4 regions of the Clostridium sp. MF28 genome follow, and region 3 is predicted to be linked to each of the others. Evidence: riboswitches for the same ligand, from Rfam matches in the RefSeq annotation. Region 3 holds a riboswitch; each other region holds the start of a gene.
What was found. A riboswitch is a leader RNA that binds a small molecule or an ion and turns the genes downstream of it on or off. The one in region 3 is predicted to bind cyclic di-GMP.

Region 1: linked by a shared signal. The riboswitch ahead of AXY43_RS17760 (response regulator) and the one ahead of AXY43_RS20425 (sugar transferase) in region 3 are both predicted to bind cyclic di-GMP.
Region 2: linked by a shared signal. The riboswitch ahead of AXY43_RS07320 (methyl-accepting chemotaxis protein) and the one ahead of AXY43_RS20425 (sugar transferase) in region 3 are both predicted to bind cyclic di-GMP.
Region 4: linked by a shared signal. The riboswitch ahead of AXY43_RS26040 (EAL and HDOD domain-containing protein) and the one ahead of AXY43_RS20425 (sugar transferase) in region 3 are both predicted to bind cyclic di-GMP.

What each region holds. Positions count from the first base shown of each region.
Region 1 covers NZ_CP014331.1:4,025,876-4,031,982, forward strand. The annotation lists gene AXY43_RS17750 (sensor histidine kinase) at 1-464, shown strand, start outside; gene AXY43_RS17755 (MATE family efflux transporter) at 718-2,097, shown strand; cyclic di-GMP riboswitch class I at 2,703-2,788, shown strand; gene AXY43_RS17760 (response regulator) at 2,824-3,189, shown strand; gene AXY43_RS17765 (hypothetical protein) at 3,502-3,759, shown strand; gene AXY43_RS17770 (DUF3284 domain-containing protein) at 4,137-4,544, opposite strand; gene AXY43_RS17775 (sigma 54-interacting transcriptional regulator) at 4,848-6,107, shown strand, end outside.
Region 2 covers NZ_CP014331.1:1,633,188-1,639,294, reverse strand. The annotation lists gene AXY43_RS07340 (ROK family protein) at 1-70, shown strand, start outside; gene AXY43_RS07335 (methyl-accepting chemotaxis protein) at 465-1,304, opposite strand; gene AXY43_RS07330 (methyl-accepting chemotaxis protein) at 1,247-1,999, opposite strand; gene AXY43_RS07325 (hypothetical protein) at 2,323-3,768, opposite strand; cyclic di-GMP riboswitch class II at 4,299-4,382, shown strand; gene AXY43_RS07320 (methyl-accepting chemotaxis protein) at 4,467-6,017, shown strand.
Region 3 covers NZ_CP014331.1:4,659,038-4,665,144, reverse strand. The annotation lists gene AXY43_RS20440 (glycosyltransferase) at 1-152, opposite strand, end outside; gene AXY43_RS20435 (polysaccharide pyruvyl transferase family protein) at 165-1,460, opposite strand; gene AXY43_RS20430 (glycosyltransferase) at 1,831-2,982, opposite strand; gene AXY43_RS20425 (sugar transferase) at 3,151-3,822, opposite strand; cyclic di-GMP riboswitch class II at 3,901-3,983, opposite strand; gene AXY43_RS20420 (tyrosine-protein phosphatase) at 4,073-4,837, opposite strand; gene AXY43_RS20415 (CpsD/CapB family tyrosine-protein kinase) at 5,470-6,107, opposite strand, start outside.
Region 4 covers NZ_CP014331.1:5,902,160-5,908,266, forward strand. The annotation lists gene gltA (NADPH-dependent glutamate synthase) at 1-1,105, shown strand, start outside; cyclic di-GMP riboswitch class II at 1,367-1,450, shown strand; gene AXY43_RS26040 (EAL and HDOD domain-containing protein) at 1,670-2,881, shown strand; gene AXY43_RS26045 (IS1182 family transposase) at 2,993-4,603, shown strand; gene AXY43_RS26050 (hypothetical protein) at 5,593-5,826, shown strand.

The DNA.
Region 1 (6,107 bases), 630 kb from region 3:
TAAAGAAATATGAAATAAACAAGCAAATTGAAAGTGTTTTACTTATGTTAGAACCACAGTGGTCGGCAAAAAATATAATACTTGATATTTCTCTTGAAGAAACTATCATATATGGGGATGAAGATTTATTAAGTCAGGTATTTATAAATTTGCTTAATAATGCTATTAAATTTACGCCAGAAAACGGAAATATAGGTGTTAACTTATATAACAATGAAGACGGGGTCGAATGTAAAGTCTCCGATACAGGTATAGGTATTTCATCGGAAGATCAACCGCGGATTTTCGAGAGGTTTTATAAAGCAGATAAAGCTCGTAATCGTTCTTTGGGTGGAAACGGACTTGGACTTTCAATAGTAAAAAAGATTATTGACTTACATGGAGGGAAAATATCTCTTACAAGTGAAATTGGAAAAGGTACAGAATTTATTATTTGGCTGCCTAAGGTATATGAAAGAAAATAACAAGTCCTAATATTCAGGCAGATTGACTTGTTATTTTTTTGATAATGCGCAAATAGAAGCTAAATATGTTCATTATTACAGTCTGAATTAACAGACTGTAATTTTTTGTTTACATTGAGTTTAAGTTCCATTTAAGTTTAGTTTAAATTGCAGACATATACTATGTTTTGTAGAAGCCAAACGGGCTTTAGAAATAATATTATTGTTAAGGCAAATTTTATTACTTAAATACAATGCGAAAGGAGTTTTTTATATGGAAAACACAGAAAATATAGATGAAAAATCACTCTACTATCTTGAAAAGGCACCTGTTACAAAAGCAATAATACACATGGCTACTCCTATGATACTAAGTAGTATCGCATCAGTTGTATATAATATCATCGATGCTTTTTTTGTTGGTAAACTTAATAATACTGCAATGATGGCGGCAGTGATACTGGCATTACCATTTTCATTAGTATTAATGGCAATTGGACAAATGTTTGGAGTAGGTTCTGGAACATATATATCAAGACTTTTAGGTGAAGGCAATACAGACAATACCCGAAAAGTTAGTTCTATTAACTTTTGGTCATCAATGCTTATGGGTATTATTCTTATGATGATATGTCTGCCTTTTTTATCCTCTATTTTGCCGCTTTTAGGAGCAAGTGGCGAAACGTTACAATATACAAGAAATTTTGTTATGGTACTTGTTATTGGAGCTCCAATTATCATTGTTAATATGGCGCTTGACGCAGCTGTACGTGCAGAGGGTGCATCCACTATTTCTATGACTGGTACCATAGCAGGTATTATTATTAATATAATACTTAATCCCTTTTTCATTTTCGTTCTAAATATGAATGTTATGGGATCAGCACTAGCCTCTGTTTGTGGTAATATAGTTTCCGTTTTGTATTTTATATATTATTTGCAAAAGAAGAGTACTGTTCAGAGCTTGTCAATTAAGGACTTTAAACCAAGTAAAGAAATTTATGGTGAGATTTTTAAGGTTGGAGTTTCAGCTTTATTAATGAGTGGATTTTTTGTTATCATAAGCCTGCTATTCAATAATTATTCTATGATTTATGGAGATAGTGTTGTGGCGGGATTTGGAATCGCACAAAGAGTTGTCCAAATTGTAGATTGTATTGGTATGGGCTTTGCAATGGGAGTTGTACCACTAATTGCATTTGCTTACTCTGCAAATAACCAAAAGCGTCTCATGGAAATTGTTAAGAAAACTATATTGTATATGCTTGGTTTAACATTAACTTTAGGAGCAGTTCTATTTGCACTCAGGTTACAGATTATTGGCATCTTCAGTATTGATCCTAATGTTATTGCCATTGGTCAAATAACCCTTATAGCTCAACTTTCCTCAACTGTTTTTGCTGCCCTATGTGAATTTTTTACTGGAATTTTTCAAGCTCAAGGTGATGGTGTGAAATCAAATATTATGGCCGCGGTGAGGGGTGTTTTATTTGTACCTATTCTGATTGTAGGAAACTTGCTATTTGCTGTTAATGGTGTTATTTGGGCTATGACAGCTACAGAAGGACTCTCATGTCTCATAGGAATTGCCTTATGGCTTGGAATTAGACGAAAAAGTTTACTAGAAATTTCTATGAATAAACAGATAAGTTAAATTAAACATAACTTTTTAGCCTAAGCGAAGATGAGTGGAATGGTGGATTTAGAATTCAGATAGTGGTTATGAAAGTATGCTTTATTAAGTACTAAAGGGACTTTTCTGAATATAATTAATTAAAAATCCTCTGACTGTAGATTCATATAGTTAGAGGATTTAGTTTTTTACATATTTTGATATAGATAAGTATTACTTTATCTTAAAATAAAATAGCCCCTAAAGTGAAGGGGCTAGTGAATAGGTTAAAATAAAAAAAGATTATGAATGGAGAGTAACTAAATGAGAAACAAATAACATTCAAGAGGTTTCTTTTAATTATATGAAGGCTAACATCAAATAATTCTAAATAGTAATAGATAATTCTTCGCACTTCAATTAAGGAGTGAAAAATATAGCTTATTGCTGAGTATATTAAGAAAAAGAATTATTATGAAAAGTTTAAAACTTAGTGAAATGTAACGATAATAATTGTATAAAAAGTAGATAAATGCTAATTAGGATAATAATCTATGGAAGTTTAACAATACTACATTAACAATAAACGTTAGATAAGCAAAATAAAGTTTTTATTTAAAAGTACGATATATTTAATGTTAAATTTAATATTAAATTGGCAAAGCAGTTGAAAAACTGTGACGCAAAGCTAGAGGGCCTTTTCCTTTTGAAAGGATGGCAGCCAGTTGCAAGTCTTTGCCTATTTGAAATGAATAGGAGGAAAATGAAATGAATGACAAAATTTTAATTTGTGATGATGCTAGATTTATGAGAGTTACTTTAAAGAATTCCTTAGAAAAAGAAGGATATCAAGTAGTTGATGAGGCAGAAAATGGAGAAGTGTTGATTGAAAAATATAAGCAATTAAATCCTGATTTAATACTAATGGATATTACAATGCCTGTAATGGATGGAATTAGTGCACTATCATCAATTATGGAGATTAATCCTAATGCGAAGGTGATTATATGTTCTGCAATGGGACAAGGCGATATTGTTATTAAAGCCATAAAAACTGGAGCCAAAGATTTCATTGTTAAACCATTTAGAAATGAAAGATTAATACAATCAGTCAGAAGAGTTTTGGAAAACTGATTTCCCAATGTACATATTTAAGGTAAATATCACGCTAACGTATCACATTGTTTATAAATAAGAGTGTGATTTTTTATTATGTAATGCAAAAGATTTGAAAAAACTAGTATAGAGCATACTAGTTTTTTTCGGTTAAATTAGCTCACATGCTGCCTAATATTTTGAGTTTATTGGGACAGATTTATATCGTTTAATACTATTAATTTATTAGTTATTTTTTTTTAACAATATATTAAGAAATGATTAAGATGTTTGACAAAGAACTGACAAGAAAAAATAATAGTATATTCATAGGAAGGGAGTTTGATATTTATGTTAAGAGAAATTGAAGAATTAAAAATTAAAGATAAAATTACAATAGAAGACAAACAAATGCTTAGAAAAGCACTAGATGGCATAAAGGGATGGAAGTTCAATCCGGTTGCAGTAATTACAAATGGAATTGAAGATTATTATTTTATATGTAGAGTAAAAACAGTAATAAAAGATTTACAAATGAAGATGGCAAAAGTATATATTAAAATACAAGAGGGGAGTAACCCTAGACTGTTGGCAATAGAAGAAATATAATAATTCAAATACATGAATAAATAAAAGCGGAAATAAATTTATATCTATAATGTATAGAAAAGCAATTTCTAAGTAAAAACTGGAGATTAGATTAGTAAATAAATATATAAAATAGATATTACAATATCAACAAGTTTTCGAGATAGGCTATGTGATAAAACTAGTCCTATCTTATTTTTATGTGTATTTTAGGCACACTGATAATTTGTAAATAGATACTGCAGCTTAATAAAGTTTTTTTATTCCTAATTCACTTAGTATAAAAGTGGAGAATATATGAATTATAAAAAGCATTGTCATTAAAAGTTAAAGTAGTTTTTATTAGAAACAATTTATTAATGACAATGCTTTCTATATGAAAGATTAAAATATGTTGATTAGGAAGCTAATGATTTTTCTAAGTTCTTTATAAAAGTATTAAATTCATCAGGTTGACGTTTACCTAAAAGTAAAGAAGTTAATGCAGAATTTATTTTTCCAAATATGTTTCTATCACTTTCTATCTCAGTAAAAATGAGTTTAGTCTCATTTTCAGAAATAGGAATAAGTTGATATCTAGTTATAAAGGATTCTCTTCTATTTCTAGCAGTTATTTCGTAGATTTTATCTCTTTCAAATGCAGTTATTTCAACCCTAAATCTTTTATTCTTCTTTTGCTTAGAATAGGTTCCAACAGCTCTTTTTTCTTTAAAGTCAGGAAAGTTTGCCTTTGCAGATTTTACAAAAGTATTAAATATTTTCTTACAAGAGTGATTAATTATAGATTCGGTAGTAAATGTTTTCAAATTGAATACCCCCTATGCAACTAAATTATAATACCAATTATATACTATAAAATTCAATTTTCAAGTTAACATTAGATCAAAATTATATAGTTAAGTGATATTATAGTAAAATTATAATAACTTCTATATCATTAATTCTAAATATACATTTTGTTAATTACTTACTATACAAAATGTATATTTGATTAAAATGTAAAGGGTTTAATAAATGCTAGTAAATACAATGCTTAGGATAAAATTACAAAAAAGAATTAAGTATGGCATGGAAGTTGCTATATTTAATTTGCGAGAGGAGATATTATTATGGATTTAGAAAACAAACTTATAAACATCATTAATACCGAAAATAAAAAAAATCCACTGACTGATGTTCAAATGGCTAAATTCTTGGGTGTAGCTAGAGAATCAATAACCAATTTAAGAAAAGAATTAAACATAGCAAACTCTAGGCAAAGGCGATATCCATATTTAAAGGTGGCAACATCAACTATATTGAAAAAAAATAAAGACATTGCAGTATCTGAGCTTACTAGAGAACTATTGGCTGAAGGATTTGATGTTTCAAGAAGAATTGTTGAAGAAATATTAGAAAAAGATAATTTTGAAGTTAATAAAGTTAAAGTTGAAAAAGAGGAAGTAACAGATCCTTTTGATTGCTTAATTGGAAGTAATGGAAGTTTGAAAAATTCTATAGAACAAGCTAAATCAGCAATTTTATATCCACCTAGAGGACTTACAACATTAATAGTTGGAGAAAGTGGAGTTGGTAAGAGTAAATTTTCTGAATGCATGTATGAATTTGCAAAGAAAAAGAAGGTTATAAAAGAAAACGCTTCGTTTGTTGTATTCAATTGTGCTGATTATGGTGACAATCCACAATTATTATTATCACTCTTATTTGGACATAAAAAAGGTGCATTTACAGGCGCAGATTCAGATGCATCTGGATTAGTAGAAGAAGCGAATGGAGGAGTACTTTTTTTAGACGAGATTCATAGGTTACCTCCAAAAGGTCAAGAAATACTCTTCTCTATTATGGACAGAGGAAAATTTAGAAGATTGGGTGAAGCCAATTCAGAAAGAAAAGTTAATTTAATGTTGATTGGAGCAACCACTGAAAATGTAGAAGCTAATTTACTATTAACATTTAGAAGAAGGATACCAATGGTAATAAAAATTCCTTCTCTGCATGAAAGATCAATAAGAGAGAAGATTGATATCATCTATAATGAATTTCAAGCAGAGTGTAATAGAATAGATGCTAAAATTTTTGTTGATAAAAAAGTAGTAGAAATACTCGCTCTAAAAAAGTTTAGTGCTAATATTGGTCAATTGCAGAATATGATTCAGGTTTTATGCGCAAGAGCTTTTATGACGTTCATAAATAAGGAAGATATAAATAAAGAATCATTGATAATAGATATGAATCAAATATTAAAGATAAATGACTCGTTTCAAGATATAAAATTTCAGGATATTAATAGAGCAGAGATACGAAAATATGTAAAGGATTCTATATTTATTCCATTTATGTTGGAAAATCAATTAAGAGAAGAATCAACA
Region 2 (6,107 bases), 3.0 Mb from region 3:
TAAATTGGCTAAAATAGGTGATGATGCAGGATTACTTGGAGCGGGGATTCTAGCATCTTGTTTAAAATGATAGATATAATAAAAATAAATGCAGTATTGAAGATTAAAGAGAAGAAGTATATAAAAGAATCTACTAGGGATTAATGATATGTTCTCCTTAAGGTAGACAGTTAGATAAAAATTTTTATTATGGACAAGTTAAGAATTTTATATTAAGTGCAGGTGGTGGATTTTAAAGATTATGCTTCGCCTTCATCATAAAATCCACGAAAACGAACTGCGCCCTATCTACTTGACAGGTAGCAGTTCATTGTCGTGGGTTATTTTAAGTGTCAAAAGATAAAATTAATAGTGGGAATGATAAGAGTATAAATTTAAATATTACAATTTATTTTAAGATGACATTGAATTAATGAAAATAAATGTGAAAATTAAGTTAGGGGATAAATGATTTTTAAAGAACCTTAGCCGAGTATTAGGTCTCCCATTAATATTCCTACAATTTGCTTTTGAGAATTTAGAACAGGTACAGATATTGCGATACAATAATTATTTGTATCTACAGAAATATAAGGCTCTGATTTGAAAAAATTTCCTTCAATTGCTTCTTTAAAGTATGGCCTATGAGAAAAGTTTACGTAAACTTCATTTTCAGTATAATCTAAAGTTATAGCTTTTCTTAAACCATCTTTTTGCATTAAAGCAAAAAGATCAAAATATGGATACTCAGCTATCTTTTCTTTTAGTATTTTTGTAGCACTATTATAGTCCATATCCAGTAAAATATCATTTTTAGATAAGTTTATGAGAATTTCTAATCCATTATTTATATACTGGTTTGTTTTATCATCTATAGTATAATCTTTTGCAAAGGAATCAATATGTCCTTTTAAATTGCTATTCATATCAGCTAAAGCGGATGCAGAAGTGGAAATATTGATTATAGAGTTTAATTGCTCTTCGGAAGCAGCAGCAACTTTTTTTGTAGAATCTGATATAGCAGTGGAAACAATTTCGATATCATCAATGAATCTACCTATTTTATCTATCTTGTTTCCTTGAATATCAATTATTTTATTTATATTTTTTACTGAAATTAGCGTAGCTTCATTTTTATCTTTAATAGTTTTCAATTTATCTTTTGTTATACTTGAAAATTCAATATTATCATTTATTACTTTTACCTCAGTAGCCATTGATTCGGATATATCTTTTATTATGTTATTTATGTCACTTATTATATTTTTTATATCCTTTGATTGTTCAGAGGATATTTTAGCAAGTTTTTGTATTTCGGTTGCCACAACTGCAAATCCTTTTCCTTGTTCTCCTGCTCGTGCTGCTCAATGGATGCGTTTAGCGCTAACAAAGTTGTATTTTCACTAATACTGTTTACTGCATCTGAAATACTTTGAATTGTATACACTTTGTCGTATAGTAATTTAGTTTTATGTGCTAAATTTTCATTAGAAAGTGCAGAATTATTAAGTTTTTGTATCAGTTGATCATAAATTTCATTTGTTTTATTTATTTCAAGTGTCATGTAATAAGACATATCTTCAATTGAACTTCCGTTATTTATTATAGATTTATTTTCTTCAACGATTTCTGCGATAAAATTCTTGGCTTGTACTATATCATTGGTTTGATTTTCAACAACAGTAGATATTTGATTTATTACCGTTGTCGTATTATTGGCAGCGAATTCAACCTCTTTTGAATATTTTCCTAAATCTTTGCAATAATCTATTAACTTATCATTAAGTGTTGCGGTTTCATTTATAAATTTTCTTATATATAAGATAAATGTATTTATATTTAAAGAAAACTTTTTAAAAATCCCCATTCTGTTTAAAGTTAATGTTTTTGTTAAATCACCTTTAGATATCTTTTCTAAATGATTACTTATTGTATATAATTTTTGAGTATTTGATTTAAAAATTATTGCGACTAGTATTAAGGTTATTAATACTGATGTAATTATAGTAACTATAAACATACTAATGCCCCCTTATGTAATAATATCCGACTAAAACTATATGTTTAATATATATTATAATAAATATTGGAAATTGTAAACATATTTTTCTTAAATCATTTTACTTTAAATAAAGTGAGGAAATAGTATATAGTAAATTTTGTGTCAAAATATCGAACGATTAAAGCGTGTATTAGAATTACATTGAAAAATTATATATATAAATTGATGAAATGATTAAGAGTAAATTAAAATTGCCCTCCATTTTGCACGAAATCGGAGGCAGTTCAACTAAAAAATTAGAAATGCAAATTAATATACATTTCTAACTTTTATATTACTGTTTAATATTGATTCTTTTTCTTAAATAAAATAGCCTGATCCCAAATGACATCATAAGGTGCTGGACCAACTAATGTTTCTTGATTTAAATATAGTCTAAAGGCTATAAATGCTTCTTGATAGTTATTAACTCCGTAGCATGCCCCTTTTGGATTTCCTGTACTATAAGGGATAATAGCTACACAATCGCCACAACCTTTTCTGGCCATTTTATACACATAATAATTATTTGATACTTCGCAATCTTTAGGAAAAAATTCATTTGCTGATCCTTCACAATCAGGCGAGTAAATAACACTAACACCGTTAAGTTTTTTAGCACCATAGAAACTAGAATTATAGTAAACTGCTTTTCCAGTTTGGGTGTGATTAACTCCGTAGGTGATTACAAAATCATCATCAGATGTTAATTCGAAATTGTTTGTTCGGAGGTACAAGGCATCTCTACTTTCGCCTAGTACATTCACATCCATTAGAATTCCTTCAAAGCTTTCCATAACCCAAATATTAGTTTTAAGATCTATAGCTTCATAGTCATTACTATAATATTTTTCAAGAATCTTATACCTTAAATAATTTAAATCATCTCTAGCATGTGGTAGTAGATTAAATTCTGTTTTGCATGTTTCACGGATTTTAAGTGTAGGTACTGGCCAAGAATGGTTGTTTTTAATTGGCTTTTTAGGTGTAATTCGAAGTACATGCCAGTATTTGTCCAAATTATCTAAATACTCTTGTCCAATGTCTCTATTTTCCCATATTGATGCTCTCATGAGTATTGCAAAGGTATCCTTACCTCTTTCAAGTCCTAAGTTGACAAGACCCTCTGGTATATTATCATTATTCATGATATCGGAACTAAATCCAGAATTAATTAAAGCCTTCCGCACTTGGTGGTTAATATATTGGTCAGCAGTTGTAATAATAATTGTAGAACTATCATAGGGATATCCTAGTGTTCCATCAGGTGTATTTTCAGTGTTAATATTATAGTTATTAATAGTATCACCTAGGCTGCCAAATATTATATGGTATTTTCCGGTTTGATTATTACCTACAGTAGTATTATCACTATAATCTTTTCCTATTTTGTTTTTGGCAAAGAAAAGAAAACTTCTGAAACTGTAGTAATATGCTTTAGGTGGTGTTTTTCCGATTAAAACAATAGCCTCATCAGGACGTAATTTGTAGGGAACTCCTTCTTCTATAAATTCTATAGAAGACTCTTGATTAGGAGAAGGTGGGACTAGAGCAAGAGCATATGGAGCACCTGCATTATTTCCCAAAGCAGTATTGACTAAACCTTCGCTGCAATATTTTAAAATATCTACATATTTTAATTCTCCTTCTTGAACTATACAACCTTGATGCTCTAATGAATTAATGAATTCCTTAACTTTTTTTTCATTGTTCTTATCACAATTACAATAATTATAATCTTTATGCATTTTGCTACTCCCTTTTTTCTTTGATTCTTTTCATTTGTTATTTATTATTATATGCTGAATGTTTAAAGTGGGTGCCATAACAGACAGGATTGTAACTGACCAAATAAAATTAGATACAATGCCAGTGCAGAAATAAAAAAAGTTATGAAATGCAAGGATATAAGTAATGGCTAATTCAAATTGAAATGCGATTATTGTAGTGAAATAAAGATAAGTTGATTTTATAAACAAAGGCATTAATATGTAATATATTGAGGATTAAAATGAGATTAAATTCAGTGTTGGATTTTAAAGGTAGCATTTCGCCTCCATCATGAAACCAATGGAAACTACAATTTGGATTTTCGTTAGTTTATTTTTGTATTTTGAAGATGTTCAGTTAAAAATTATGAGCTTTAGAATACGTTTAAACTATTTTTTGGAAATTTAAATATTTGGACAGCTAACCAATATATTTAAATTATTGATTTTTTAATATCTATATGATAACATGACATATATATTAAAAAAATGACAATTATTAATGAAATATAGTAATTGAGAGCTATGAAGAATTCTTTTTATGTGGATATTTTAAGAATTTCGAGCTATCTGTGCAGTCGACCAATTTAAACTAATAAGTTCTTTTTTGATTAGTTTAAATTGGCCTTTATTATTTATAAAAATTATATAAAGAACAATATTTTTAGGGGTGGAGTATGAGTAAATTTGGGAAGAAAATATTAAGAATGATGTTGGTTATTTTATCATCTATAGCTATAATCTTAGTTTCAGTAAATCTGATTATGTTTGAAAAATTTAAAAAGGAACTTAGGCAAACAGTTACTCAATGTATTTCAGATTTAACTGTTTCTATTGATGGAGACAAGCTTGAAAAGCTTATAAAAGAACAATCAGATGACAGTGTAGAATATCAAGATATATTAAATTCAATGAGTTTGGCTAAATCAAAAAGCGTTGCAAGGAATTTTTATACACTTGAAAGAGTTCAAGGAACACAGGCTAAGTTTTTAGTTGATGTTTCAGTAGATGCATCTGAATTTTTAGAAGATTATACTATGGATAGCGGCATGAAGGAAGCTTTTAATGATAAAGTTGTAGTAACAAATGAATCGTTTACAGATGAGTATGGGACTTTTATTTCTGCTTATGCACCAATTAAAAATTCAGAAGGAAAGGTTATAGCTATTGCTGGAGTAGATGTAGACTCAAGTATGTTTGAAGGCATGAGAAGTGCGTTGCTAAATGCAACAATTCTAACAATAGTTATTGTGAGTATTTTAGCTTTTGTTATGATTTATTTATATTCTAAGAAATTAAGTAATAATATTGTAAAAATACAAAGTGTTTTAGGTAAAATGAGTGATGGTGATTTAACTAGTAATATAAATATAAGAACAAAGGATGAGATTGAGGATATAGCTATATCAATAGATAAGGTTCAGAATTCTTTAAAAGCTCTGATAAACGATGTAGCAATTGTATCTAAAGATATGAATACTGTTAATGATACAGTAAATGATAAAGTGAAGCATCTAAATAATGATGTTGAAGAAGTTTCAGCAATTACAGAAGAAATTTCAGCGAGTATAGAAGAGAGTGCAGTATCTGCAGAAGAGATGTCAAGAACTTCAAAGGAAATAGGAATTATAGTTAATTCTATAGCTGAAAAATCACAATACATTGAAGAGAAATCAAATCAAGTAAGTGAAAAAGCTAAAAATATTATGGGAACTTCAAAAAATAATCAAAAGGAAACTGAAAAAGTGTTTAAAGAAACAGGTATTAAATTGAAGCAATCCGTTGAAAAAGCTAAAGCTGTGGAGAAAATAAATGTATTATCGGAATCTATACTTCAAATAACTTCACAAATTAACTTACTTGCACTTAATGCAGCAATAGAGGCAGCAAGAGCTGGAGAAGCTGGCAAAGGATTTAGCGTAGTAGCAGAAGAAATAAGAAGGCTGGCAGAACAATCTAATGAAACTATAAATAAGATGCAAAATACAACGTCAATTATATTATCTTCGGTTGAAGATTTAACTAATAATTCTAATAATATGCTTAGTTTCATGGAAAACAGAATATTAAAAGATTACGAAACTTTAGTTAATGCAAGTCATGAATATAATAATGATGCGTTATATTATAAAGAATTTTCCTCTGAGTTAGGTATAACTTCGAAAGAACTTTTATTATTCTGTAGAAAATATACTAGAAACCATAGAAAATGTAGCAGATGCATCTAATGAAGGTGCAAGGGGAGTTTCAGATATAGCAAATAAAGTCGGAAATATAACTACTCAATCTAATGATGTATTGGAAGAGGCATTAAAAGC
Region 3 (6,107 bases):
TATGGCTGTTTTTCAATTGCACGGCAAAAGATTGTCAGTTCATCAAAAAATTCCATATATCTGTCTGTGATAGTATCTCGCAATCCTCCTAGTGTGAAATATTTACCATCTATTTTTCTTAATTTATGGTCATGAGCAAATACTAGTTTCATTCGATCTTTCCTTTACTTTCTACAGGCTTCAATTAATTCCGCACGGGATGATTCAGCCATTATTCTATAATTATTAATTTTATTCTTTACTTCAGACTCATTCTCAGTTAATGCCTTAAATTTCTTCTTCAAAAGTTCCGCACGAACATCTCCGATTTCAATCACAAAATCATCAAGACCAATATCATGCATGATTCCCTGAGATTTATTTCCTGTATATGCAATTGCAATTCCTGGAGTATCACTGCCAAAAGAAAAAATAACTGAATGGAAACGTGTTCCTACAATATAATCACAATAACTATATATGGTTTTAAGATCATAGCAATCATATGAGGTATCCGAAATAAAGCGATATTTCTCATCACTTACCATGGCGGTAACATCTTTAATACAAGCACCATCATTTTCATGTGCATTAACCGCCAATGTATGCTCCACTATTACCGGCATATATCCTTGATCATAAAGCCATTCAAAAAAAGCAGCCATTTCTACTTTAAAAATTTTATAAGCTAGCTCTGGATCAGTTGCAGATGGAAAACGATATGGACGCATTGTTATTGCAACCAATTTTCTATCTGTTGGAAGATTATATTCTCTAAAGATTTTCTCTTTAACAAGCTCAGCCTTTGGTAATGTAAAAGCCAAGTCTGGACAATTGATAATATCTAATCTCAATTGATTCTTCACCATATCTTCAGATAGTGTTTCTCTAGAAGTAAGAACCTTACACTTTTTAAGAGCTGCCCTTGCAATGTTTTTTACGAACGGCCCCTTAAAAGGACCAAACGAATTAGGCATAACATAAACTGGCTTTTTCAGTTTATGTGCAAGCAACATAGGATATACCCAAAAATACATGCTATAGGTTGAATACAAGCCTCCATAAGTCTGCAGTAATCCGCCACCTTTCATAAATACTGCCTCGCTCTGCTCCATTATCTTAACAGCATACCTTTTCTCTTTACTTAAAAACAACTTTGCTAATTCTCTTGTAGGGCTCCAGAGAATTAAAAGACTTCCAATTAAGTCAAATATAGATACAATCCCCCACATAATCTTCAGTTTTTTTGTATAACTTATATTTTCTTTGTTTTTAAATTTTCTAGAAGGATGCTCAAGAATCGGTTGAATTATTTTTAAGCCTTTTCCTTTACTCTGCTCGATAGGCTCATTTCTTTCTGAAGTCAGATAAAATTCACCATTAAATCCGCAATCCTCTGCGAATCGTTTAGTCTCCCATACAAGTGCTTGATCTCCTCTGTTTAAATCCGAACATCCAGGTATAATCACATATTTATTCATTCCTCGTAAATCCTTTCTATTAAAATATGAATTCGTATTTTAATCTCATCCTTTTCCATTTTTTACCGCTAAGATTCAAATGACTCCCATCTACGCTATAGCCTTCATTACTTATTGTACCTTTACAAATTTATTCCAGCTTCGGCGACTGGATTCCAATCTATGAATCATTCTAATCAATACCCACCCTCATCTGAGAAAACTATGAATCCATGCTCTAAGCCTTCTTGAAATATAGAAATACTTTTGAGAATACAAAACTCAGAGAACTCATTTTGCGCTCATGGAGCAATTATCTTTAACGAATACCCGTTTCATGCATGTCATTCTGGTTATAGGCTTCAGGACTGCGTGGGATTGATAGGTGGTGTTATCTCAATAAAGAATCTTTCTGTACCAAGCGCTCCAAAAACCTCATCTTTTTCCCTTCATACTCATATACTCCTCCTAGAATTGTTTTTTCGTAAATTTCAATGTATGATCTTGCTTGAGCCTTAATATCATAAAGTTCAAACATGTCATTGTAAGCCTTTTCTACATATTCCTGTGCTCTTCCTTCTCTTATCGCATTAATTCCCCTAACAAAATCCTCAACAGAATCACTGACATAACCATTATCACCATTGTGGATAACATCATTATTTCCGATCACATTATTAATCACACAAGGCTTCTTCATATACATGGACTCAAGCAAACTCATCGGCAAGCCTTCCCACAAAGAAGTCAGGATAAATGCATCTGCATTCATAGACATTCTTAACGCCTCTCCTCGCTCAGTCCACCCGGTAACTTCAATATTAGGTGCTTTTAATTCTTCTCTTAGTTCACCCTCACCAATCCAAAGAAACTTTACATCCGGCATAGCCTCCGCAACCTTATTAAATAGCGCAGGATTCTTCTGATGGCAAATACGCCCCAGCGTAAACACTGTATAAGGATGTTCTTTCACTTCCACCTGATCAATCATCTTCTGCAAATCATTTAGATTGACTGCGTTGTTTACATAAGTAGCACGCTTGGTAAGTTTCAAAGTCTCTTGATGCTCACCCTCGCTGCAACTGATGGTCGTGCATTTTCTTTTAGCACATACAGCTTCAATTATCTTAAACATCATTCTCTTTGCAAATTTGTAGTTCTGCATCAAGAAACTATAACCATGAGGCGTATAAAACAAAGGATTTTTCTTACCATTAAAAGCAAGTCTTCCAATTACCCCCGCTTTACTGCTGTGGAGATGAATAATATCTGGATTAACCTTCTTGACAATCGCTTTTACTTCTCTAAGAGCTTTTATGTCTTTCACAGGATTAATTACTCTACCAAAATTCTTAACCTCGATCAAATGGATTCTCTTATCGAAATTATCCTTATAATCTGATGGAGTCTGTGGACGTACCGCGTATGCAATGTACATATCATACTCATTAACTAGCTCATTAGCGAGATCAACGATGTATGTAAACACACCTCCGCCCATGGCTTCAACAATATATAAAATCTTCTTTTTCTTAGTCTCCATTATCCTCTACCCTTCGAATTCTTTTTCTATAAAATCTATGGACATTAAATAGTTGCTAACTCGATATAAATTTAGATGCCATTACCATATCTGAAACTTTTTTATTAAAATTACGACAATATTTCTCTATATTTATTGAGTCACAGATCAAACTCTGCCCAAATGAATCTATCTCGCATGTTCATCACCAAAAAACACCCCGAATGTTTTTAAAACTAACTTTATGTCAACTAGAGTATTTCTCTCTCTAACATACTTAACGTCTAATCTCATCCAATCTTCAAAGCCAATATCACTTCTTCCAGACACTTGCCAGTAGCAAGTTAGTCCTGGTTTAACTGTTAATCTTTCCATCATCCAATCTTCAAATTTCACTACTTCTTTTGGAAGTGATGGCCTCGGTCCAACTAAACTCATTTCACCTTTTAAGACATTAACTAATTGTGGCAATTCATCTATACTTGTTTTTCTTATGAATCTTCCTATTTTAGTTACCCTTGGATCTTCTTTCATTTTAAACATTGGTCCAGCCATTTCATTTTTAGCACTTAGCTTGTCCTTTAATTCTTCTGCATTGGCCACCATAGATCTAAATTTATACATCCTGAATTTTTTGCCATTTCTTCCGACTCTCTCTTGCGAAAAGATAGAATTTCCTTCTGATTCTAATCTTATTAAAATGGCCACAACTAAAAATATTGGGCTTAAAATTATAAGTCCAATAGATGAACAAAACACATCCATAGTTCTCTTTAAAAAACAATATCCTATTCTGCTGTCTTCCGTTTCCAGTTGTTCTTTAAACAAAACTTCCTCACTGTTAAATTCTAACTGCTGCATACTACTCCCCCTAAAGCTCATTATCACCAAACGAACAAATTTTCCCCTTATTATTCACAAAAAGCAACCAACCTTAACATAAATCAAAGCCGGTTGCACTAATAACTCACCATATATAAAGTGCCCAGATAAACATATGGATCAACGTCTCTCTATCACAGATTATACCACATAATTAATAATTTGTTAATATTGATTCGACAATCCATCTCATGAAATTTATCCCATTGTTAGACATTTAACAATAAATTTATCTTTTAAAAAATCCAAATATCGATTTCTTTTCTTTAATTTTCTCTCCTGAAAACTTTATCTCCCCATTATTTAGCATTTTTTCAGAACTATCTTTAAATACATCCTTGATTGTGCTTTTATTTATTAAATCCAAAGCCGTACTAAGACCAGTATTTCTTCTATTAATATTATGAGCATCAGACCCTATAAAGTTATATATCCCATTATTTAGAAGCACATTAGCTGTCCTTTGAACTTTTTCTCCAAATCTTCCATCTATACTTCCAGCATTTACTTGGAATAAATAACCTTCATTAATAAACTTATTAATATTCTTAGGATCTTGTATAATAGGAATATATCTTTCTGGATGTGCAATTACTGGTACTATATTTCTTACTTGAAGCTCATAAAGAGTGTCAAATATACTTTCATCAAACTTTCTCATCGGAAATTCAATCAGCATATATCTAGAATCATTTATAGTCCCAATATTCCCTTGTATATAGTATTCTATTATCTTTTCAGTATAATAAACTTCCTGACCACTATATACCTTTATATCTATGTTCTCTTTCACTAAAATATTATTAATTTCCTTCACATAATTCTTAACTTCATCAATTGTAGCTTCTCCATACTCAAGTAAATAATGAGGAGTAGCCACAATTTCTTTAACACCATCTTTTTCCGCATTTCTAAGCATCTCCAAAGTCATTTCCATATCCTTAGATCCATCATCAATCCCAGGTATTATATGCGAATGAATATCAACTATCATAACAATCCCTCTCCTCTAAAAATAAAAAATCAGTAAAAGCTTCCCTCTTCTTTCCGTAAATATACTCATAAAACTAATTTTCATAGATATCCAATTTAAATCTTCGACTTATTAGATAAACAAATTCGCTAGAAATTATAATTTTTATTCATAATCCACTTCAAGTAGATATCCATATTCCAAACCATATCTATGCCTGAATATATTCTATACTAGAAATAAAAATCTTGCTTTTGTGGAAGTGTTACATTAGAAGCTAAACTGTAATTATATATCCAATTTAAACCTCCGACTTATTAGATAAGCAAATTTGCTAGAACTTTAAATTCATGTCTTTACTAGAAATTGTAAATATATTTGTGGAGAAAACATTTGAAAATGAGCTGTTAAAGGTTCTTAGCTGTAGGTTGTTCGATTTTAGCTTGTGAAGTGAGAGTCCAAAATTTTATTTTGGGTTCTCGAACTTCCTCAGCGAATGTAATGAGTCGAGCTTCCCTAGGAAAGTCGGCGCATGCTAAAGTGGATACAACCTGCTGCTTAGAACCTTCAGCGATATTTTCATAGTTTTTCGGAATCAAAATATTTATAATTTCGGTAAGTTATGATATAAATCTAAGTTCAAATTTGGATATCTACTTACCTTCTTCACTGCTTCCATAATAGTAGTAGTATTTACCCCTAGTATTTTCTACTGCATGAAGTACAGTTCCTAATATATTAGCCCCAACTTTAGTTAATAAATTCTTTGCATCAATTACTGATTCTCTACTTGTTCTTTGCGCTCTTACAACAAGTATAGTTCCATCGGCTTTTGTAGAAAGAATTTGAGCATCTGTAACTGCTTGAAGTGGAGCACTATCTAAAATTACTATATCGTATTTCTCCCCTAATTTTTGTATTAAATTAGTCATTGCAGTTGAAGATAACATTTCTGATGGATTAGGTGGAATCTTACCAGATGTTAATATATCAAGATTTTCATTACGACTTTGTATTACATTATCTAAATTTTCTTTTCCTATAAGAACTTCAGATAATCCACTTAAGTTTGATAATTTAAAGTTTTTATGTACTGAAGGTTTTCTTAAATCACAATCAACTATTATAACTCTTTTTTCATTTTGAGCAAAAGATAATGCAAGATTACCTGACACGGTAGACTTTCCTTCTGCTGCTTCCGCACTTGTAACTACAATAGTTTTAATTGTCTTATCAAATGATGAATACTGAATATTTGTTCTTAATGTTCTATAGGCTTCCGATACTATTG
Region 4 (6,107 bases), 1.2 Mb from region 3:
ACAAGAAAATCAATGTGAAGGTAACTGTGTACTAGGAATTAAAGGTGAAGCTGTAGCTATAGGTAAATTAGAAATGTTTACCGCAGACTGGTCAAGAAAAAATAAAGTAGATTTATCACAAACAGAACCTTCTAAAGGGAAGAAAGTTGCGGTAATTGGAAGTGGCCCTGCTGGTCTTACTTGTGCAGGAGACCTAGCTAAAAAAGGTTATGATGTAACTATATTTGAAGCACTACATGAAGCGGGTGGAGTTCTAGTTTATGGAATACCTGAATTTAGATTACCAAAGGATGATGTTGTTAAAGCAGAAATTGAAAACATAAAGAAGCTTGGAGTAACAATTGAAACTAATGTAATTGTGGGAAGAACAATAACTATAGATCAATTAATTGAAGATGAAAATTTTGAAGCTGTATTCATTGGATCAGGAGCAGGTCTTCCAAAGTTTATGGGAATACCAGGAGAAAATGCAAATGGTGTATTTTCAGCTAATGAGTTTTTAACAAGAGTAAACTTAATGAAAGCTTTTAAAGAAGAATATGATACTCCAGTTAAAGCAGGTAAAAAAGTTGCTATAGTTGGCGGAGGAAATGTTGCTATGGATGCAGCAAGAACTGCTTTAAGACTTGGTGCAGAAGCTCATATAGTATATAGAAGAGGTGAATCAGAGCTTCCAGCAAGAGCAGAAGAAGTACATCACGCTAAAGAAGAAGGAGTAATATTTGATGTTTTAACTAATCCAACAGAAATCTTAACAGATGAAAATGGATGGGTTAAAGGAATGAAATGCGTTAAAATGGAACTTGGAGAACCAGATGCTTCAGGAAGAAGAAAACCTGTAGTTAAGGAAAATTCAGAGTTTGTGTTAGACGTAGATACAGTAATAATGTCACTTGGAACTTCACCAAATCCATTAATTTCATCAACTACTAAAGGTTTAGAAATCAATGGTAGATCTTGTTTAGTTGCTAGTGAAGATGGATTAACAACTAAAGAAGGTGTTTATGCTGGTGGAGATGCAGTTACTGGTGCTGCAACTGTTATTTTAGCAATGGGAGCAGGAAAGAAAGCTGCTGCAGCAATAGATGAATATTTAAGTAGATAGCATTTAACATATTATATATTAAGAAGATTAGTTACAAGGAAATATAGATGTAACTAATCTTTTTTTGTTTATAATTTTAGACGATATTTAAGAAAAGTTATTTTTAAAATAAAAATAATGTCTCTATAAAAAGAGGAAATAATCTTAAAATTTCCTTAAAAATCTCTAATTTAGTATTCTTAATGATATTATTTGTTGATTTTATTATAGATTGATGATAATATTTCATATATATGAAATGAGTACATATTAATGTATTATATTACAATTGGAAGCTATGAAGAATTCTTTCTAAGTGGGCACTTTAAGGGTTTGGAGCTAGTTGTGCAACCGACCAATTAAGATTAATTAATTATTTTATTAGTTAGTTTTAATTGGTTTTTTATGTGAAAAAATTTACTTGATTTATATATAAATAAGAACTTATATATCTTAAGTTTAAGCATTACGTAAGTAAGCTCATTGAGAGAAGATTTCAATTTTTATGAATTACAATTATACTACAGCTACAGTAAGGGTTAAATTAAGAGGTATATAAGTATTAATGAAGGGGATGAGACTGTTATGGATATTTTTGTAGCTAGACAGCCTATATTTAACAGGAAAAATGAAGTTGTTGCATATGAACTTCTATTTAGAAATGGACAAAATAATTTCTATAACAATACTAATGGGGATGAAGCAACTTTAAAGGTTATAGCTAATACATTTTATACATTTGACTTCAAAGATATTACTGATAACAAGAAGGCATTTATAAATTTTACTGAAGAATTGATAAAGAAAGAAATAGCAACCATACTTCCTAAAGAATATGTTGTGATAGAAATTTTAGAAAATATAGAACCAAATGATGAAATTGTGGATGCGTGTAAAAGACTTAAGAAAAGAGGATTTATATTAGCATTAGATGATTTTGTATTCCATACTAAATATATTAAATTAATAGAAATAGCTGATATTATAAAGATAGATTTTAAAATCACTACAGGGGGAGAAAGAAAGAAAGTATTTGAACTAAAAAAAATAAATAATAAAATAAAGTTTTTAGCTGAAAAAGTAGAGAACAAAGAAGAATATGATGAGGCTTTGAAACTAGGATATTCATACTTTCAAGGATATTATTTTAGTAAACCAATAGTGCTTTCCAGAAAAAACATTCCGACTAACAAAGATACAGCAATAAAAATTTTAAAGTTAATTAATAAAGACGATTTTGATTTTAATAAATTAGAGGAACTAATAATAAAGGATTTAGGTTTATCATATAAAATAATCAAATTGATAAATTCGTCTGCATACTGCCTAAAGAATGAAGTAAGATCTATAAAATATGCTATTGCACTTTTGGGAAGAAAAGAGATTATAAAATGGTTATATGTAGTTCTGCTAAATGATCTAAAGGAAAATAACACAGATGAACTTATAAAAGTCTCATTGCAGAGAGCGAAGTTATGTGAATTAATATGTAATATGAGTGAGTATAAAAATAATGTTTATTCAGCTTATATGGTAGGATTATTTTCAGTTATGGACGCAATTTTAAATTGTTCAATTGAAGTGATCTTAAAAGAATTATATATAGATGATGAAATAAAGGAAGGACTAATTGAAAAAGATAATTACTTGAATAAAATATTGAAATTGGCTATTAACTATGAAAAGGGTCAGTGGGAAAATGTTGAGTTTTATACTAAGGAAATAGGGGTTAATGATAATAAGCTTGCAGAAGCCTATATAGATGCTATAAAATGGGCAGATGATGTTGTGAGTTAAAAAAATAAGGGGCTGTTGCAAAACTAACATAGTTAGTTTTGTAGCGGCTCATTTTTTTAGATATAAAAAATGTGAATTCCGAAGAACTCACATTCATTGTATAATTTACTTATGCTAAAAACCAAATTACACAATAAAGATTATACTGAGATTAATGATAATTTTCAACTTATATTACCATTAAATCTAGAAAATTTAATACCATCAGATGATTCAGTCCGCTTGCTAAGCCATGTATTGGAGGGATTAGATTACACGAAGTTGTATAAGGCGTACTCTTCCGTTGGAAGAAAACCGGCAGTGGAACCTAAAATTATGTTCAAAATAATATCATATGCTTATTCTCAAAATATTTATTCAAGCAGGAAAATCGAAAAAGCATGCAAAAGAGATATAAATTTTAAGTGGTTACTTCAATGTTATAAGGCACCGGATCATGCTACAATCAGTAGATTTCGTAAAGACTATATTTCAAATGAGGTAATTGAAGATTTATTTTATCAACAAGTTAATTATTTAGCAAATCAAAATGAAATACTATTTGAAAATGCATTTATTGATGGTACTAAAATCGAAGCGAATGCTAATCGTTATACATTTGTTTGGAAAAAAACTATTTTAAAAAATGAAGAAAAAATGTTTGATAAAATTCTTGTTCTTTTAGAAAATATTAACCTTGGAGAATTAAAAAAATTTACTGTTCAGAAAGAAACATTAATAGATGATATTGATAAAATTCTTCAATGGCTTGAATATGAAAAAAAGAAAAGAAACATAGAGTTTGTTCATGGAATTGGTAAAAGAAAAACCAAAATTCAAAAGTGGACAGAGCAACTATCTGAATATAAAGAGAGAGAAGAAAAATATAATTTGAGTAAAAAAATATTTTCAAAAAGAAATAGTTATTCTAAAACTGATCCAGACGCAACTTTCATGCATATGAAAGATGATCATATGAGAAATAGTCAATTAAAACCTGCATATAATGTGCAAATCGCAGTTGAAAGTGAATACGTAACCGGCGTCGGAATATTTGATGATAGAAATGATATAGCAACATTAATACCTATGCTTAATAATATGAAAGAAAAAATTGGTCGTAAATATCTTAATATAATTGCAGACTCAGGTTATGAAAGCGAAGAAAACTATTTATTCTTAGAATCAAATAAGCAAACTCCTTATATAAAACCACAAACTTATGAGAAGTGGAAAAAAAGAAGTTTTAAAAATGATATAAGTAAGCGCGAAAATATGAAATATGATGCTGAATCGGATTTTTATATTTGTCATAACAATAGAAAATTAATACCTACCTCTATTATTTATAGAAAATCCGCAAGTGGATACAAATCAGAAGTAACTGTGTATGAATGCGAAAACTGTGATAATTGCGATTACAAAGTAAAATGCACAAAAGCAAAAGGAAATAGAAAAATGCAGGTTTCAAAAACTTTTGTGGAAAAGCGTGAAATATCCTATAAAAATATTACAACTGAATTTGGAACTAAATTAAGAATGAATAGATCTATTCAGGTCGAAGGAGCATTTGAAGTTCTAAAAAGTGATTATGAATTCAATAGATTTTTAACACGTGGAAAAAATAGCGTTCAAACTGAATTTATTTTGCTTTGTTTTGGTTACAATATTAACAAATTACATTCAAAAATACAAAATGAAAAAACTCAGAATCATCTTCATGAATTGAAACCTACTGCCTAATTATGGAATAAATTAACTAGGCTTATTTTAGTGTGCTTAAAAATCAGAATTCTTTAAATAATTAATATTGTATTTCAAATATTTGGAGATTTGCTGGCTTAAACCGAAAAGGAGCATCGCTCCTGATTAAAATTTAATCATTTTGCGACACTCCCTTACTCTAATTGGTAAAAAAAGAAAATACTATATCAAAACTCTAGGAAAAATTTCAATATAAGTAAATTGTATATTTACATTAACATTATACGACATAAACTGTTTTAATTCAACAATAAAAATATAAAAAAGGTGCAAATGGCAAAAAAAAATAATATTATATTATTTTTCATTGGAATAGTATTAAATTTTAGGATAAATATTCTAAAATTGCTAATAGGTATAAGTAATTAAATCAAAAAAATGATAGGAGTTTTAGAAACTGATCTTTAATGTGAAAAGAGATAGCAGTTAGATTAATAAATGCTATCTCTTTTGGTGTAGTTGAAAAGTAATATTTTCACTAATAATTATTTGCGAAATTTAAAGATATTATACATAAAAATAAAAAAAGTAATGACAAAATAATAATATTTCGAGATTTACTAAGTACTCCTTTCAATTATAAAGGGATAATAAAATTTATGATTGATAACAATGAGAATATACTTTTTATCAGAAAAATTTATGTTTTATGTCAGAAAATTATATTTATTAACGAATAATATATTGAGTGTGTAAAAATTGATTCCCATATACCCCTTAATATGTGGTTACATAACACTCCTATATTTTACTATACCTACTAACAGTAAATCCCCTGTAAATTGATGATAAATTTACAGGGGATTTCTAAATTTATTTAAAGCATAATATGCTAAAGAGTAGTAATTTACAATGCATTGATGTTTCAGTCACAATATTAATTTCATCTGATTATTATATAATAAATATTATTCAGTAGTTAATATTTATTGGATTTTACACCCCATTATTAATACGAGGTGAAATTAATGAAAATAAAAGTGATAAATAGTTACCCGGCTTGTATATGGGAAGAAGATATTATTAAAGCAATTCACGATCTATGTCTTGAAGAACTTCAAGAAAAGCTGGAGAAATATAAATCTGATAACTCGAGCAAAGCAATTGCTAATTGTCATATTTCAAAAAGAGAGTTTTGTTGCAAAAAACAAGTATTTATAGAAATGACAGCAATGTTTGATATTGTTGATATAATAAATTAGAAAAAAATATTTAGTTAGAGAATTATACTAAATTAAAAACAGTCTCTATTAAAAGATGAGGAGATTGTTTTTTGTTTTTGGAAAATTGTAATGAGGTTAAGAGTGTGAAAAAGTTACATAGGAATCTATTTAACAAGATTGAAAATAATCAGCGGATGGAAATTGAATCCATTTTTTCTCGTGGAACTTTTATCATATCTATTTTTAAAGGAAATGAATTAAACAATATGAGAATAATTATCGGATTCATGTAAATTGAGTGAATTTTGTGGTATAATTTA